One region of the Bacillus sp. T3 genome, then DNA from elsewhere that is predicted to be linked to it. Evidence: riboswitches for the same ligand, from Rfam matches in the RefSeq annotation. Region 1 holds a riboswitch; each other region holds the start of a gene.
The links. A riboswitch is a leader RNA that binds a small molecule or an ion and turns the genes downstream of it on or off. The one in region 1 is predicted to bind S-adenosylmethionine.
Positions count from the first base shown of each region.

Region 1 (5,518 bases):
GGGATTAAATCTTCATCAACACGCACCCTTATCTTACAGGATGTTCCGGTGCCAAAAGAAAACCTGTTAGGTGAACCTGGCAAAGGCCACATTATTGCGTTTAATATATTAAATATTGGCCGTTATAAGCTTGGAGTGGGTGTTGTTGGAGGATCAAAACGGGCTTTTGAATTAGCAGTGAAGTATGCAAATGGTCGTCAGCAGTTTAAAACACCAATCGCTCAATTCAATTTGACGAAGGAAAAATTAGCAACTATGGCATCGAAACTTTATGCCGCTGAGAGCTCAGTTTATCGGACAGTCGGATTGTATGAGGAACGAATGGGTGGATTATCAGAAGAGGAACAAAAGAATCCAAAAGTCGTTGCTGCTTCTATTGCTGAATATGCGATTGAGTGCTCATTAAATAAGTTCTTTGCTTCTGAGGTATTGGACTACGTTGTCGATGAGGGCGTCCAACTCCACGGTGGATACGGCTTTATGCAGGAATACGAAATTGAACGGGCCTACCGTGATTCACGAATCAACCGAATCTTTGAGGGAACGAATGAAATAAACCGCTTGTTGGTTCCAGGCACATTCATTCGGAAAGCATTAAAAGGTGAGCTTCCGCTATTCCAAAGAGCGCAAACCCTGCAGGAAGAACTAATGATGATGATGCCGGTTGAGCCAGGTGATGAACCGCTTGCTCAGGAAAAATATTTAACAAGTAATGCCAAGAAAATAGGCTTATTAGCAACGGGTCTTGCAGCCCAAAAATTTGGTAAGTCTCTAGAGAGGGAACAAGAAATACTTGCCAATATTGCCGACATTATTTCAAATGCTTATGCGATGGAATCCGTTGTACTCAGAACAGAAAAAGCGATTTCTGTAAACGGGCTTGAAAAAAATAAGCAAAAGCTTCTCTATACGCAAATTTTCTGTCAGGAAGCTTTTAATAAAATTGAGCAGGATGCAAAAGAATCGCTATTGGCGATTGAGGAAGGAGATACGGTACGGATGCTGTTATCAGCGCTTCGAAAATTCACACGCCACACTCCAATTAACGTCATTGCCAAAAAACGCGAAGCAGCCTATAAATTAATTGAGCAAGAAAAATATATTGTGTAATAGATTATGGTGGCTTTCTTCTTTTAGGAGAAAGCCTTCATGATTTTTTAAAGGATTTTCAACAATAAAGTCGAATTGTTTTTAGGTGGTCGAAATACATTTGATGCATATGTAGAGGAACACTCATGCATGATTCTTGGATTTTTCCTTTTCATGTATTACAATGTACCATTGATTGGCAAAATAACATGGAGGTGAAAAAATGTCATTATCCCTTTACTGGTATCCGAAATGCGGAACATGTAGGAAAGCAAAAAAATGGCTTGATGATCATGGTATTGAATATGACGAAATACATATTGTTGAGAATCCTCCAACTAGACAACAATTAGAAGAGATGTATCAACAAAGTGGTTTAGAATTGAAAAAGTTCTTTAACACAAGTGGCCAAAAATATCGGGATCTTGGAATGAAGGACAAAATGGGTCATGCTAGTGATAGCGAATTGTTGGATTTACTCGCCTCTGATGGAATGCTAATTAAACGTCCGATTGTATATGATGGAACAAAGGTAACCGTTGGCTTTAAAGAGGAAGAATTTGAACAAACTTGGAGCTAATTACAAATGAGTGGAGGAAAATAATTGATGAATATTCCTAAAGAATTTCGTTATTCAAATGAACATGAATGGGTTAAGGTAGAGGGAGATAAAGTTCGTGTGGGCATTACTCATTTTGCTCAATCAGAATTAGGAGATATCGTCTTTGTAGAGCTTCCAGAGGTTGGGGACAAGGTTGTTGCGGGTGAACCATTTGGTAGTGTTGAATCTGTAAAGACTGTATCAGAATTATATGCACCTGTAAGCGGCACAGTTGTGGAGATTAACGAGGAATTAAGCGACAGTCCTGAATTTGTCAACGAATCACCGTACGAAAAAGCATGGATGATTATAGTTGAACCTACAAATTTAAACGAAGTTGAACAGTTAATGACTGCTGTGCAGTACGAAGAAATGACAAAAGAAGATTAAGTTATACAAGCGCCGTTGCTATGAGCAGGGCGCTTTCTTTATGAATCTGACTAAGAAATGAGGATTTTCTCTAAAATATTAGTTAAAAATATAAATAGTTGAGTCTTAGGAGGAATACTACACCAACTTATTGAATATTGAATAATCTAAGATAAATACAACTTCGTTTTCAGGTGATAAATATGAGAGAGCTCAGCGATAAAGTAATCATTGTTGAAGGCACTTCAGATAAGAAGAAAGTTAAAGGCATTATTCGGGAGCCAATTGAAATTATTTGCACCAACGGTACGATAGGGATTAACCGTTTAGAAGAATTAATTGATTCTGTCTTAGATAAAGAAGTCTATATTTTAGTCGATGCTGATGAGGCTGGAGAAAAACTTCGGAAGCAATTTAAACGCGAGTTTCCAGAAGCGGAGCATCTTTATATCGATAAATCATATCGTGAGGTCGCTACCGCACCTGTACACCATTTAGCGACTGTTCTAGTCCAAGCAAACATAGATATATTTACTGAATTTTTAGAAAGAGGATGAATCGCAAGAAATGAATGAGTTGTCAGTTGAACAAGCCAATACAATCCTCCATCAAGAATTTGAAGGAGTCCTCTATTTGTATACTCCAATGTGTGGTACATGTGCAGTGGCTCAAAAAATGCTTACGGTCATTGAGGAGCTTATACCAGAAGTCGAGATGGTTAAAGTCAATGTGAATTTTTCCCGAGCGCTAGCTGAACAATTAAAAATTGAAAGTGTACCATGCTTATTAATATTCAAACAAGGTAGAGTGCAACAAAAAATATACGCATTTCAGTCTGTTCCATATTTGTACGACACAATCAAAAAGATCATCTAAAGGGATAAGGTGGGGTGAGTTCCTTGGGTTGCCTAGTGGAGTCTTTTGTCGAAACGTTTAATCATAAGCTTCATCTTCACGATTTAGTTAAAAATAATCCTATACAGGTATGTATTGATACCGAAAAAGGAAAGAGTTATTTCATCGTGCAAAATGGTCTTGCTAGAAATGCTGTTCAAGAATCAGTGTCAGATGAGTGTGATATCGTTTCAATTGCAACCAGTTATGATACTGCAACTGAATTATTATCCGGAAAAATAAAATTACGAGAAGCACAGGCACAAAAGCTACTCACTGTTTCAGGTTCACTACGGACAGCACTATTGTTAGAAACTGTTTTCTATTTAACAACCAAGGATATGTATATAACAATAGATTCAGAAAAGTTAAATAATATTTATTGACTTAAAAAGAATCGCTATGATAAGGTTTAAAAGTAAATAGAATTTCTTATCAAGAGAGGTGTAGGGACTGGCCCGACGACACCCAGCAACCGGTTCAGAACACGGTGCTAATTCCAGCAGAGTAAGACAACTCTGATAGATAAGAAGAGATGATAAAGTTAGCGAACCCTCTTCTTATTAGAAGTGGGTTTTTTGATGTTTACTATCATTACATAAGGGAGAGAGAAAGAATGAGTGAAAAACAAAAAAATTATCGATTTGAAACCTTAAGTGTTCATGGTGGCTTAGCACCAGATCCTGTAACTGGGGCGCGTGCTGTTCCGATTTATATGAGCAATGCCTATCAATTTGAAAACACTGAGCATGCTGCGAATTTATTTGCCCTAAAAGAACCAGGTTATATTTACACAAGAATACATAACCCAACTGTTACGGTATTTGAAGAGAGAGTGGCTTTACTAGAGGGTGGTATCGGAGCACTCGCAGTCGCAAGCGGAATGTCGGCGATTACATTAGCCATTTTGAATGTCGCTCAGGCAGGGGATGAAATTGTTGCCGCGTCAACTCTTTATGGGGGAACTTATAATTTATTTGCGATGACGCTACCACGTTATGGAATTAATGTGAAGTTTGTAAATGCAGAGGATCCAGAAAATTTTAGAGCGGCCATTACGGATAAAACGAAAGCAGTGTTTGCTGAAACAATCGGCAATCCAAGCCTACGTATTTTAGATATCGAAAAGGTTGCAGATATTGCGCATGAGGCAGGAGTACCGTTAATCGTCGATAATACATTTGCCACACCGTACTTGTTAAAGCCAATTGAATATGGGGCAGATATTGTCATCCATTCTGCAACAAAGTGGTTGGGTGGAAACGGTACGACATTAGGTGGAGTCATAGTGGATGGAGGTAAATTCGATTGGGGTACGGGCAAGTTTCCTGGGTTCGTTACCCCAGACCCAAGCTACCATGATCTCGTGTATAGTGAAGCGCTTGGGGCAGCAGCCTTTATCGTTAAGGCTCGTGTTCAGCTGTTGAGGGATATGGGACCTGCAATCTCGCCACAAAATGCATTCCAGCTTACATTGGGGTTAGAGACATTGCACGTAAGAATGAAGGAACATATTGCTAACACGAAGGAAATCATAAAATATTTACAAGCACATCCTGCCGTAAAATGGATTTTATACCCAGGAAATGAGGATCATCCGGACAAAGCTCTTGCTGATAAATATTTACCAAAAGGACCTGGATCTGTCGTTGTATTTGGAATTGAAGGTGGACGTGAGGCAGGGGCGAAATTTATTAATGAATTAAAGCTTTGGACACATGTTGCCAATGTTGGCGATGCTAAAAGCTTAGTCATTCACCCAGCCAGTACAACCCATCAGCAATTAGATGAAGAGGGCTTAGCAGCCGCAGGTGTTCCAGAAGATTTAATTCGTCTTTCAATTGGAATTGAAAATGTCGAAGATTTAATCGAAGACCTTGACCAAGCAATCGAAGTAGCAACTGGCTTAACGAGTGCTGTCAAATAACTTAGGTAAAAATATCCATTATTTTAAAATAAATATTCTAATTGACAGAAATAATTTATGCGTGATAGAATCACTTTAATAGTAAGGAATTCAGAACATATAATTGATTGAATAATAGAATAGTTGCTCTTATCAAGAGAGGTGGAGGGATGTGCCCTATGAAGCCCAGGCAACCGTCATATTGCTTAGCAATGTGAAAAGGTGCCAATTCACACAAAGTCATACGACTTTGGAAGATGAGAGAAGGGAAATAGAAACTCACTATGCCTTTCTGCTCATTTTGCAGATAGGCATTTTTATTAGGTTCGAATTCTTTCTAAATTTTATTAAAATAGCATTTGTTAACTGTTGGAATTCAGGATGAAGGTACATTAAAGAAAAAACATATAAACATGCCAAATTATGAATGAATGGTTAAGAACATTCAAAACATAATGAAATACTAGAAGTCCAACAAAACAGCATCTGCTAGGAAGAATTAAAAGAGGGTGATCGGATGATTCATATAAAAGGAGTAAACAAGATCTATCCTTCAAAAAATGGTCGTGTAACAGCAGTTGACGACGTGAGTTTGGAAGTGAAAGAAGGAGAAATCTTTGGTGTTATAGGCTATAGTGGTGCCGGAAAAAGCACCTTGA
Region 1 covers NZ_CP137761.1:850,559-856,076, forward strand. Annotated here, with positions in the region: gene RGF10_RS04270 (acyl-CoA dehydrogenase FadE) at 1-1,110, shown strand, start outside; gene RGF10_RS04275 (arsenate reductase family protein) at 1,313-1,669, shown strand; gene gcvH (glycine cleavage system protein GcvH) at 1,697-2,080, shown strand; gene RGF10_RS04285 (toprim domain-containing protein) at 2,263-2,616, shown strand; gene RGF10_RS04290 (thioredoxin family protein) at 2,627-2,935, shown strand; gene RGF10_RS04295 (hypothetical protein) at 2,959-3,339, shown strand; SAM riboswitch class I at 3,383-3,485, shown strand; gene RGF10_RS04300 (O-acetylhomoserine aminocarboxypropyltransferase/cysteine synthase family protein) at 3,570-4,880, shown strand; SAM riboswitch class I at 5,007-5,123, shown strand; gene RGF10_RS04305 (methionine ABC transporter ATP-binding protein) at 5,377-5,518, shown strand, end outside.

Region 2 (5,518 bases), 1.5 Mb from region 1:
GAAGAACCGTTAAACCAGCTTTAGAAAGTAATTCTTTTAATAAAAAGCGATTGGTTTCAATATCATCGACCACTAATATCTTTTCTTTCGAAAATACATATTTGCAGAAATCGGAATTTTTTATGTCTTCAGGTAGCATTTCAGTTGCAGCTATTTGAACGTTGGTAAATTCAATGGTAAAGATACTGCCCTTACCAACTGTGCTTTCTAAATGAATAATGCCATTCATCATTTCAACAAGTTTTTTTGTAATCGAAAGCCCAAGTCCTGTACCACCATATTTCTTAATACTTTGTCCCGATATTTGTGTAAATGCCTCAAATATCTTTTCTTTTTCTTCATTTGGTATTCCAATTCCCGTATCCTCAACCGATAGTGATAAATTAACCGTACTTTGATTATGAGACGTTGGAGTCAATGTTTTTATGGACAGTTTGATAGATCCTGTTTCGGTAAACTTAACAGCATTTCCTACTAAGTTCAATAAAATTTGACGAATCCTTACCTCATCAAACAGAAAAACATCTGACATATCAGTTTGGATGTCAAGAATCATTTTAATTCCCTTGCTCTCAAGCTTTTGACTAAAAATCGTTTCAATCTCTTTAAAAATTGCAGGAAATTTGACGGGTTTATACTGCAATTCAACTTTACCTGCTTCTATTTTAGACAGGTCAAGAATATCATTAATGATCGTAAGGAGACTATTTCCTGCACTGTTAATGGTTTTAATGTAATTTTGATTGATTTCGTTTTTCATTGTATTGGATAACAGTTCACTGAATCCAATAATTGCATTAAGTGGAGTCCGAATTTCATGACTCATATTTGCTAGAAACTCGCTTTTAGCTTCATTTGCCTTGTCAGCTTCAATTTTTGCTAAATTTAATTCATGATTAGCCCTTTCAATTTCTGCCGTTCTTTCCTTAACCTTTTCTTCCAACCTATTAATATGTACATTTAATTCTTCAGCCATATTATTAAATGCATTTGACAGCTTTCCAATTTCGTCATTTTTATATATGTAGGCCCTCTGACTTAAATCACCTTTTGAAAAACGATCAGCTACATCAATCAAATTATTTATTGGTCTTAAAATGACGTCCGTGCTTTTTTTATAAATAAAAAACGAAATAAATAGTGCGATAATTGATAATACACTTGCCGTTTGGATATTTTGATTGATTTCACTCTTCAATAGACTTTCAGGTACTGCTGTTATAATTAACCAATCTAAACCATCCTTTTTATATTCGGTTAGCTTAAGCTGAAAGGTTTCTCCAGCTTCCTTACCAACATAGTTTTTCTTATCTGTTTTTTTGTAGGACTTGTAGGCATCGATAATCGAAGTAGTTTCAATATCTTCAATACCAATTCTTTCATAAGTTCCGTCTTCCATTTTTTTAAAGTTTGCTGTTTCAACAGAATTGGCTACAATATCACCAGTATTTCTTTCGATTACATAGGCGGTTGCCTTACGGTCTGACACGACTTCCTTTAAAAAACTGTTTAAGCTTGATAATGTGATGTGTGTGCCAAGTACTCCTTTAAGATTTCCTTCCTTATTATATATTGGATAGGCTGATGTGAGCACAAGGTCATCCTTAACAAAATGCTTATAAAGTGGAGAATAGATTGGTTTCCCAGCTTCCTTTGCCAGAGTGTACCAAGGTCTAGTACGTGGGTCAAACGCTCCAAAATCTTCAACAAAATCTTCCTCTGTCAATTCTTTTGAGACAGAATAATAATAGGAATGACCATTTGTTTCGGGATTACTGCGATATATTTCGATTTCGTTAAACACGTTTCTACGTGCTCCGTAATATTCGCCATTTTCCAACCCGTAACTAAAGCTATATATTTCTTTACTGCTCGAATTAATGATTCCAGCAAAAAATGCATCACGAATATTCTTATTTTGAAAATCAATCATCTCACGCTCAAGCAAATAATGATTAACCTGATTTGTATTTGATGGAATAAGGATGAGATTATCAATTTTGTTGGTGATATCTTTTGCCGCATCATTCTCTATTTGATTAATTACGCTTTCAGAAGCATCATTCCAATTAGAGAAAATAATATAACCAATCGTAAGGAGAGTGCTAACCATTAAAAAAACAAAAGAAAAGCTAATAATCCCTCTTATTGATCTGGATTTTTTATCCATCTTTGATGTGCTCCATTTCGTGAATGCCCTATATTTTTTTCTAGTTATCGGCAGAGACAATCATTCAATTGTCAAAAAGAATTTTCATTATTAAAAATCTACAGAAAAAACATTAATAAGTAATTCGACACAATCCGTAATTTTCCTTTAATAATATTTCTCATACCATCAAAATTCTTTTAAAATAACGTTTGCTTCCTTTTCTTATTGAACCATTCTCTTTATAATAAGTTATACTTTAAATTACATACTTTATCATACATACTTTAAGAAGGGTGATTCTATTGCAAAAGCGATTCCTTATCCTCCTCTTTATTTTTGTGTTCACATTAACTGTCATTGGCTGTTCTAATGATGAATCAAATAAACAGGAAGCTACTATTAAGCAGGTTGATTTAACGATTTCAGCTGCAGCAAGCCTGCAAGATGCCTTAAATGAGATTAAAGCAAAATATGAAAAAGAACATTCTAATGTGAATATAACCTATAACTTTGGCGGATCGGGTGCATTGTATCAACAAATTATCCAGGGAGCACCGGTTGACCTGTTTTTCTCAGCAGCAAAAGACCAATTTGATTTACTAGTCAATGATGGATTCATTGAAAAGAATCAATCAAAGGATTTAATTGGGAATGAGCTCGTTTTAATCATACCGAAGGGAGCACAGACAGGTATCCAATCATTTCAAGACATAGAAAAGGCGGAGAAGATTTCGATTGGAATCCCCGAGACAGTCCCGGCTGGGAAATACGCCAAAGAGACTTTGGTGAATTTAGACATTTGGAAAAGAGTCGAATCCAAGCTAGTTTTTGCAAAAGATGTACGCCAAGTGCTTACATATGTTGAAACAGGAAATGTTGACGCAGGAATGGTGTATAAAACGGATGCTCTTACTTCAAATAAAGTTAAAGTAATGACCACAGCACAGAACAACTTACATTCCCCGATTGTTTATCCAGTCGGGATATTGAAGAAGACTGCAAATCCAGAGGAAGCACTGAATTTTTTTGAATACCTCCAAACCCAAGAATCAATGAAAATTCTTTATAAATACGGGTTTAAGAATCTCTAATGCTGTCAAAATTCTTTATACCTATTACGATTAATAAAAAAGCAAGAAGCCTGCACAAATTGACGGCTTCTTGCTTTTTATTATAATGAAAAAAAGGGAAGGATTATAACGGTATAACTATAGAATCGATTCAATATAATTCCCATACCCTTTTATAATTGGCAGCCCTAGAGCATTTAAGTCCTTCCATATTTTTCGATCAAGTGCATATGGTGCCTTTTTTTGCAGACTATCTAATTCTGAATAAGTTAGTTGAATGTTGTAGTATTGCTCACCGTTCTTAATGACTAATTCGTAATAAGAGAACCTCATTAAAAATACTTCATATTGAGGATCCCATTCCTTTAGCTGCCTTTCAATCTGGTCAGCAACCTGTTTGAAAAATTCCTCCCCACTCTGAAAACGGGCCATATACTCTCTGGCTACTCCATTAATATTCATAATAACTATCCCCCCTTCCTTTTTCGAAGGCTTCAAGTTAAGAACGAAAAAGACTCTTATAGCACACAGTATGCACCTAAGAGTCTTCGATGGTGTCGTTATCATTCAAAGCCAAGGCTTTACTGGTAGGAGCACCTTACAAATAGTAGGTTGCTGTGAAGTCCTGGAGCCAGCACTCTCGTTCACTCTCGATAACCTTATTTATTTAATTTATTTTAACATAGTAGCTTAGATATGGAAATTCTGGAATTCTACTTAATTTCAATCGTTCCAGCACTTTGAACCTTAAAGGATTCTCCTTTATTCATCGAAATATGACCTGATTCATAAGGTTGATTATCAATCGTTAGAAATACCTTTTCACATTGATAATATTGTCCGACCGTATTAACAATTGATTGAAGAATTAATCCTTCAAATGCTGCACCAGCGCTCATTTCCTCAATAAAGGCTTTATTCAAATCAAGATAAACATTTCCATCCTGATTTAAATATAGGCTATTAATCTCTGTGTTTTTTGAAAAAACCGTTCCTAATTGATTCGGACTTTGCCCTTTGTATGCTGCTGTCAAAACCTTTCTTGTAATTTCATTTGTGTAAAAGCTAACAGGCCTGCTTTGATAATATATTTTATCGTCATTAATATTCGGATAATAGAAAGTAATATTTTGAACAAGTGGTACATTTTCCTCTACTTTTGATAAGGTCGAGGAGATTTCAGTTTCACCTGTAACAAAAACAGATTTCACTAAGCCAACGTCTTTAGCATAGTAATCTAAGGTTTTATCATTGCCCTTATCTGTCGTTACTTCAATTGCTTTATAATTACCTGAAGGAGTCGTAAGATCCACCGTCATATTCGTGATCGTTCTGATACTTCCATCCTTTAACGTCCATGTTGTCCCCTTTTTAAGTGGCTCCATCAGCATAATTTCCTGATTCTCGCCGGTCAATTTTAATAGATTCTCTCGATAGTATGCTTCTCCTCTAGAATAGACCTTCGTTAGTTTTCCGTCCTTTATCTCCAAGACATTTGCCATCACTGTTCCACCATTCTCAACTCTTTGTTGGACTTTTGTCTCAGAAATATAATCAGGATAGACCGTGAAAGTTGAGTATTCATTTCCAATACCTTCATAGCTATATCGTGTATTTTTAGTGATTGGATAGTATTCGCTAATATCTGGCAGAGTTTCTTTCGTTTGTTTAGGTTCCTTAACTCCATCACTATCATTTTTAGTGTCTGTTTTATTGTTATTGCTGTTTTGATTTGTCTTTTCATTGTTTTGGTTCTCGTCACTTGTATTGTCTTTATTCAAGGTACAGCCAATGAGACCGATCATGAGAAGTAGAACGGTTAGTAGGGTAATCAACCTTTTCATATAAATTTCCCCTTTATAAATTTATCAATCTTCTGTCCCATTTTCTCCTACCCTTATTATACAATGATTTTTCGTTATATAGTCCAAACCAGCGCAAAAAAGACTGATTTATCAGACTTCCCAAAAAGAAGGCTGTGTTTAATTAGTCTGTTGATTTCCGCTCCAGGCGCTTCGCTTTCCGCGGGGCGGGCGGTGAGCCTCCTCGCCGCTTCGCGCCTGCGGGGTCTCGCCTGTCCCGCTGCTCCCGCAGGAGTCTTCGCACCTTCCACTCCAATCAACTGTGACAAAACATAAAAAAGAGAGCGATCAAGATGATCGTTCTCTTAACATGCTTATTATTATACTTCCTCTAACACTTTCTCTTTGACCCTTGTTGTGACTATGTCTTCGAGGACAAATGCTTTTTCAAACCCATCCTTAATTGCATTCGTAATCGATCCAGGATTTATCGC
Region 2 covers NZ_CP137761.1:2,368,696-2,374,213, reverse strand. Annotated here, with positions in the region: gene RGF10_RS12260 (ATP-binding protein) at 1-2,170, opposite strand, end outside; gene modA (molybdate ABC transporter substrate-binding protein) at 2,455-3,243, shown strand; gene RGF10_RS12250 (hypothetical protein) at 3,361-3,684, opposite strand; SAM riboswitch class I at 3,780-3,882, opposite strand; gene RGF10_RS12245 (GerMN domain-containing protein) at 3,936-5,066, opposite strand; gene RGF10_RS12240 (oxidoreductase) at 5,405-5,518, opposite strand, start outside.
Region 2: linked by a shared signal. The riboswitch ahead of RGF10_RS12250 (hypothetical protein) and the one ahead of RGF10_RS04300 (O-acetylhomoserine aminocarboxypropyltransferase/cysteine synthase family protein) in region 1 are both predicted to bind S-adenosylmethionine.

Region 3 (5,518 bases), 1.1 Mb from region 1:
GAATTAAAGGCAGTTTATCCTCAGGAAGAAGTTAATTTAATCGAATTTATAGAGCAGCTAATTGAAATGGAATTGATTCAAGAGGTGGATGGTCAAACCATTGAATACTCGAAGATAAACTCAGAGAAGCTAGGGTTTTTGTGGATTCCTGAGCGTTTTGGCATGCTTTTCTTTAACCGTTATACAGTTGTGCTGTATGGTCTTCTATTTTTTATCAATTTAGGTATCCTCATTACTAATCCCCAATATATTCCTCATTATAAAGATTTATTTATTTTTGATGTTATGATGTATAATATTCTATTTTATATGGCCATCTCTTTTGTGCTTGTTTTCATACATGAATTCGGACATATATTAGCCATACGGGCAGCTGGATTACCGACAAAATTGGAGATTGGTCATCGCCTGTTTCTTGTTGTACTTGAAACTGATATGACCCAGGTTTGGAGCCTTCCGATAAACAAACGAAATCGCCTCTACCTTGCCGGTATGTGCTTTGACGTTGTCTTGCTTACACTTGCCCTGTTTTTCATGATCCTTTTTCCTAATACATCATCGTTATTAATCGGAATTTGTGGGATCATTGTATACGATGTCATCATTCGAATGATCTATCAGTGCTGTATTTATATGAAAACAGATCTTTATTATGTTTTTGAAAATAGCTTCGGCTGCTATAACTTAATGGAGAACGCGCAAAACTATTTAAAGGGTAAGCTGTTATCAAAACGTCCGAACCAATCAAACCAAATATTTGCGGGTGAAAAAGGGATTGTAATCGTATATGGAGTAGGCTATTTAGTTGGAATGGCTCTTTCCTTAACACTTTTAGTCGGTTATATCCTTCCGCAAATCATGTTCGTCATCAAGGATTCAGTTGCTGGAATTACCGTACCAGTTTCGTCTATCCAATTTTGGGATGCGATCGTCGTATTCCTCCAGCTTATTCTTGGATTCGGGTTACTTCTTTATTCCTGGACAAAAACGTACAAAATGAAATATAAATGATTCATGGGGGCAGTGAGATCGCTGCCCTCTTTTTATTTTGACATAACAAATTTGAACCGATTTTGCGAGAATAACAAGGTTATAATAAAATGAAACAAAGTACGTTTAAAATTGGTATGTACTAAAAGGAGATATTATGATCAATATAACAGTAAATAATCAAGAATTGAAACCATTCCTTCAAGCTAATTGGGAAAAATCAGGTTTTGAACAGCTGACATCAGTTCAAATGCAATCGATTCCGTCTGCGCTTCTTGGCAGAGATGTGATTGCTGAGTCGCCAACAGGAACAGGGAAAACGTTAAGCTATTTAATTCCTGTACTACAAAAAATCGATATTGATAAGCGTGGGGTCCAAGCAGTTATTCTTGCTTCGTCACAAGAGCTTTGTATGCAAATATTAAGTGAGATTCAAAAGTGGGCAGAAGGAAGTGGAATTCGAAGTGCTTCCTTTATTGGCGGGGCAAACGTTAAAAGACAGCTTGAAAAATTAAAGAAGTCTCCACAGGTCGTCGTGGGCACACCAGGTCGGATTTTCGAGCTAATAAAGCAAAAAAAATTAAAAATGCACGAGGTACGTACCGTCGTATTGGACGAAGGCGATCAATTGCTTATTCCAGAGCACCTAACAACCGTACGTCATATTGTCAATTCACCGTTGGCTGATCGTCAGGTGCTAGTTTTTTCTGCGACTTTGCCATTAGCAACAGAGGAATTTGCGCGGGGATTAACGAACAATCCAGAACTCATTAAAATAAGCAAGGATGAAACGATTAATGCTGAAACGGTAGAACATCTTTATATCGTTTGTGAACAGCGTGACAAAATCGATATTTTACAGAAGGTTGCGAGGTTATCAAACATTAAAGCACTAGCCTTTATGAATGACATAGGCGCAGCATCTGTAGCCATTTCTAAAATGTCGTTTAAAGGAATCTCTGCTGGAATCCTACATAGCGAATTGAAGAAGCTGGAACGTCAATCTGCACTGAAGAAATTTCGCGATGGAGATTCTGCTCTTCTGATTGCAACGGATGTTGCAGCACGTGGCTTAGATATTAAGGGAGTGACCCATGTTGTGCATGTTGATTTTCCGAAAGAGATTAATCAATATGTTCACCGTTCTGGACGAACTGGACGCTTTGGAGCAAGCGGAACTGTAGTGGCTATTGTAACCGATAGAGAGGAAAGAGAACTGAAGAAATTCTACCGAGAACTTGGTCTAACCGGTAAGAAGAAGGTTTTCTATAAAGGTGAATTAGTTTCTCCTGAAAAATAGGCCAGAACGATTGCTGAAATAAAAATATCTATTTGAATTCGCTTACAAAAACTGATTTCCCCGATAGGAGATTGACGAAACAAACGGATATTGTTATAGTCATCATGTATTTTCAGATAAGTTTTTCTATTCTTAAAAGAAGGTGAACGGTTTTGTCCAGGTTTGAAACGGAAGTACTACATGGTGTTAAAAAAAGCAAAATGCCAATCAAAAGTAAAGTAACCCCAATTTATCAAACGACAGCTTTTACTTTTTCTGATCTTGATGAATTAGAGGGCTATTATCAAGGACAAGGAAACTATTTGTATTCACGTGTTGGAAATCCGAATACAGATGAATTAGCAGAAGCAGTAGCAGCTCTTGAAGGTGCTCCCGCTGGTGTCGCAACTTCATCTGGACTTTCAGCTATTTTAGCAGGGGTACTAGCTGTGGTGAAAAGTGGAGATCATATTGTGGCTGCAGAAGATTTGTATGGGGGTAGCTTTCAGCTCCTGCAAGGGGAACTAAACCAATTCGGGATTGAAGTCACGTTCGTATCCTTCACAGACCTTGCCCAGGTTGAGAAAGAAATCAAATCAAATACAAAATTATTATACACAGAATCCATTACAAATCCGCTCCTTCGAGTACAAGATATCGAGGAGTTTGTCCGAATTGCAAAGAAGCATAAACTCACCACTCTTGTGGACAATACATTTGCCACTCCTTATCATTGCCAGCCATATGGAAAAGGGGTAGATTTAGTTGTTCATAGTGCGACGAAGTACATTGGTGGTCATAGCGATGTGACAGCTGGAGTACTAGTAGGTGAAAAGGACTTGCTAGCAAAGGCAACCGCAAAGGTTGTAAACCTTGGCACAAACGTAAGTCCGATTGAAGCATGGCTAACAACGCGTGGTTTAAAAACATTAGCAATAAGAATGGAAAAGCAGTCCAAAAACGCGCGAGAGCTAGCCCTTGCCCTTCAAAACAATAAACTTGTAGAGAAGGTTTATTATCCGTTTGAACACGGCGAGAGCGGATATGGTGCGATTGTCACAATCAAGCTTGCTAACACAGTTAATGTAAATGAATTCTTTAAAAATCTTTCCTGGATTAAAATTGCGCCAACCTTGGCTGGTGTAGAGACATCTGTTTCCCATCCAGTCATTACCTCGCATCGTGCTTTACCTGCTGAGGCACGTGACGCATTAGGAATTACATTTGAGGTTGTCCGAATTTCGGTTGGAATTGAACATGCAGAAGATATCGTTGGCATTTTTGAGCAAGCGATGACTAAAGCTGCAAAGTAAAAGTGGATTTTAGTTGACATATTTCGAAAATCTAACTAATATGTAGAGTAAGCTAATTATTTTTAATAAAATGAAAAATTAAATAATCTCTTATCATGAGTGACGGAGGGAACAGGCCCTATGAAGTCCGGCAACCATCAAGCATTGCTTGAAAAGGTGCTAAATCCTGCAGACAGTGTGCTGTCTGAAAGATAAGAGGAGGAAAAAACCCTCTTCTTATGAAGAGGGTTTTTTGTTGTTACGACATTAAATAAACCTGGACACTACATAAATCGAAATGAAATTTTCTATTAGGGAGATGGAGAAGATGGCAACGATAAATATTGCACTTTTAGGATATGGAACAGTTGGAAAAGGCGTTTATCAAACAATTGAGATGCATCAAAGTCGCTTTAAGGCTCTATTGGGTAAAGAGGTGAAAATCATTGCCGTATTAGTAAAAAATATCGAAAAGCATTCATTACCAGATCAGGATGTTCTGTTAACAACTGATTTTGATGAGATTCTTCAACTACCAAAGCTTGATGTTGTAATTGATGCGATTGTGGGAAGAGATCTGGCGTATACTTATTTGCAATCAGCCATTAAAAAGGGCTGTCATATCATTACAGCTAACAAAGAAATGTTTGCTCATCACGGGGAACAGCTGAAGGCATTAGCAGATGAATACCATGTATCGATTGGATTCGAAGCGACTGTGGCAGGCGGGATTCCTGTTATTCAGACCCTGAATACGCTGTTAAATGTTAATGGAATAACAAAAGTGGAAGGTATACTAAACGGGACATCGAATTTTATCTTAACAAAAATGAGAGAGGAAAACCTTTCCTTCTCCGCTGCATTAATCATTGCGCAAGAGCAAGGCTATGCAGAATTGGATCCCAAAAATGATATTGAAGGAATCGATGCATTCTTTAAAGCGATGATTTTAAGTCAAGTCATTTTTGGGGAGCAGCCCAATTGGTCGGATGTCACGCGATCAGGGATTACTGAAATTTCGTCCGAAAAAATTGGTCTATTTTCAGCACTAGGTCTACGCTTTAAGCATGTAGCTTCGATTGAAAAAAGCACAAATGGCGTTAGCTGTTCTGTGAAACCAGTCCTTGTAAGCTCAACCCATCCTTTATATCAGATAGAGGGTGTGCAAAATGCCATTTCAATTGAGGCTGATATCGTCGGCAACATTTGTATCCAAGGACCTGGTGCGGGGATGTACCCAACTGCAAGCGCGATAGTAGAGGACATTATCCATATAGTGAATCCTTCTAATGCTAACATCACAAATAATAGTCTTGTGGAGGAAACGAAAATAGAACAACCTAACTGGGTTCTTTTCGGCAAGGGCTTGAAGGAATTATCCTGGCCATCAACAATCGAAATCGTTGGTTTCTTACGACCATCCCTTTTACTTGTGTCTGGTTCAGCAAATGAACTTGAAACGATCACACAAGCTGCACCAGAGCTTCAATGCTATGAAGTATATGGCGATATTACGAAACTGGATTTTTCAGAACGTCTAGCCATTTAAGCATTTTTAAATTTGTTTTGAACCAAGAGTTGGACTAATAGGAATAATGGTGATGGAACTGTCTCATACTACCTTTGAGAAAATAAATAAAGGGGTTGTGAGTCATGGGCAGAACAAAATTAGGGAATGCCAATGCCAATCGAAATAATAATAGTAAGCTTGGGAATCGTACAAGTGAGGAGCTTGTCGAGTTTACAACAGGTGAAAAGGGAAGCAGACAACCTGATATAAAAGATCGTGACATGGATTTATCAAAAGACTAAATAAGAATTGGGTGCTCAAGGTAGAAATTATGAGCACCTTTTTTTCCCATGTTATTAAGTCTTTCTAATGGAGGTGCGTAAAAAATTGCCTGAACACACCTTTGAGGCATTATCAAAAGTCATTCATAGTTTATTTGATGAAGAA
Region 3 covers NZ_CP137761.1:4,330,002-4,335,519, reverse strand. Annotated here, with positions in the region: gene RGF10_RS22245 (hypothetical protein) at 1-1,011, shown strand, start outside; gene RGF10_RS22240 (DEAD/DEAH box helicase) at 1,148-2,290, shown strand; gene RGF10_RS22235 (trans-sulfuration enzyme family protein) at 2,443-3,582, shown strand; SAM riboswitch class I at 3,670-3,780, shown strand; gene RGF10_RS22230 (homoserine dehydrogenase) at 3,890-5,110, shown strand; gene RGF10_RS22225 (hypothetical protein) at 5,215-5,373, shown strand; gene RGF10_RS22220 (DUF3231 family protein) at 5,459-5,518, shown strand, end outside.
Region 3: linked by a shared signal. The riboswitch ahead of RGF10_RS22230 (homoserine dehydrogenase) and the one ahead of RGF10_RS04300 (O-acetylhomoserine aminocarboxypropyltransferase/cysteine synthase family protein) in region 1 are both predicted to bind S-adenosylmethionine.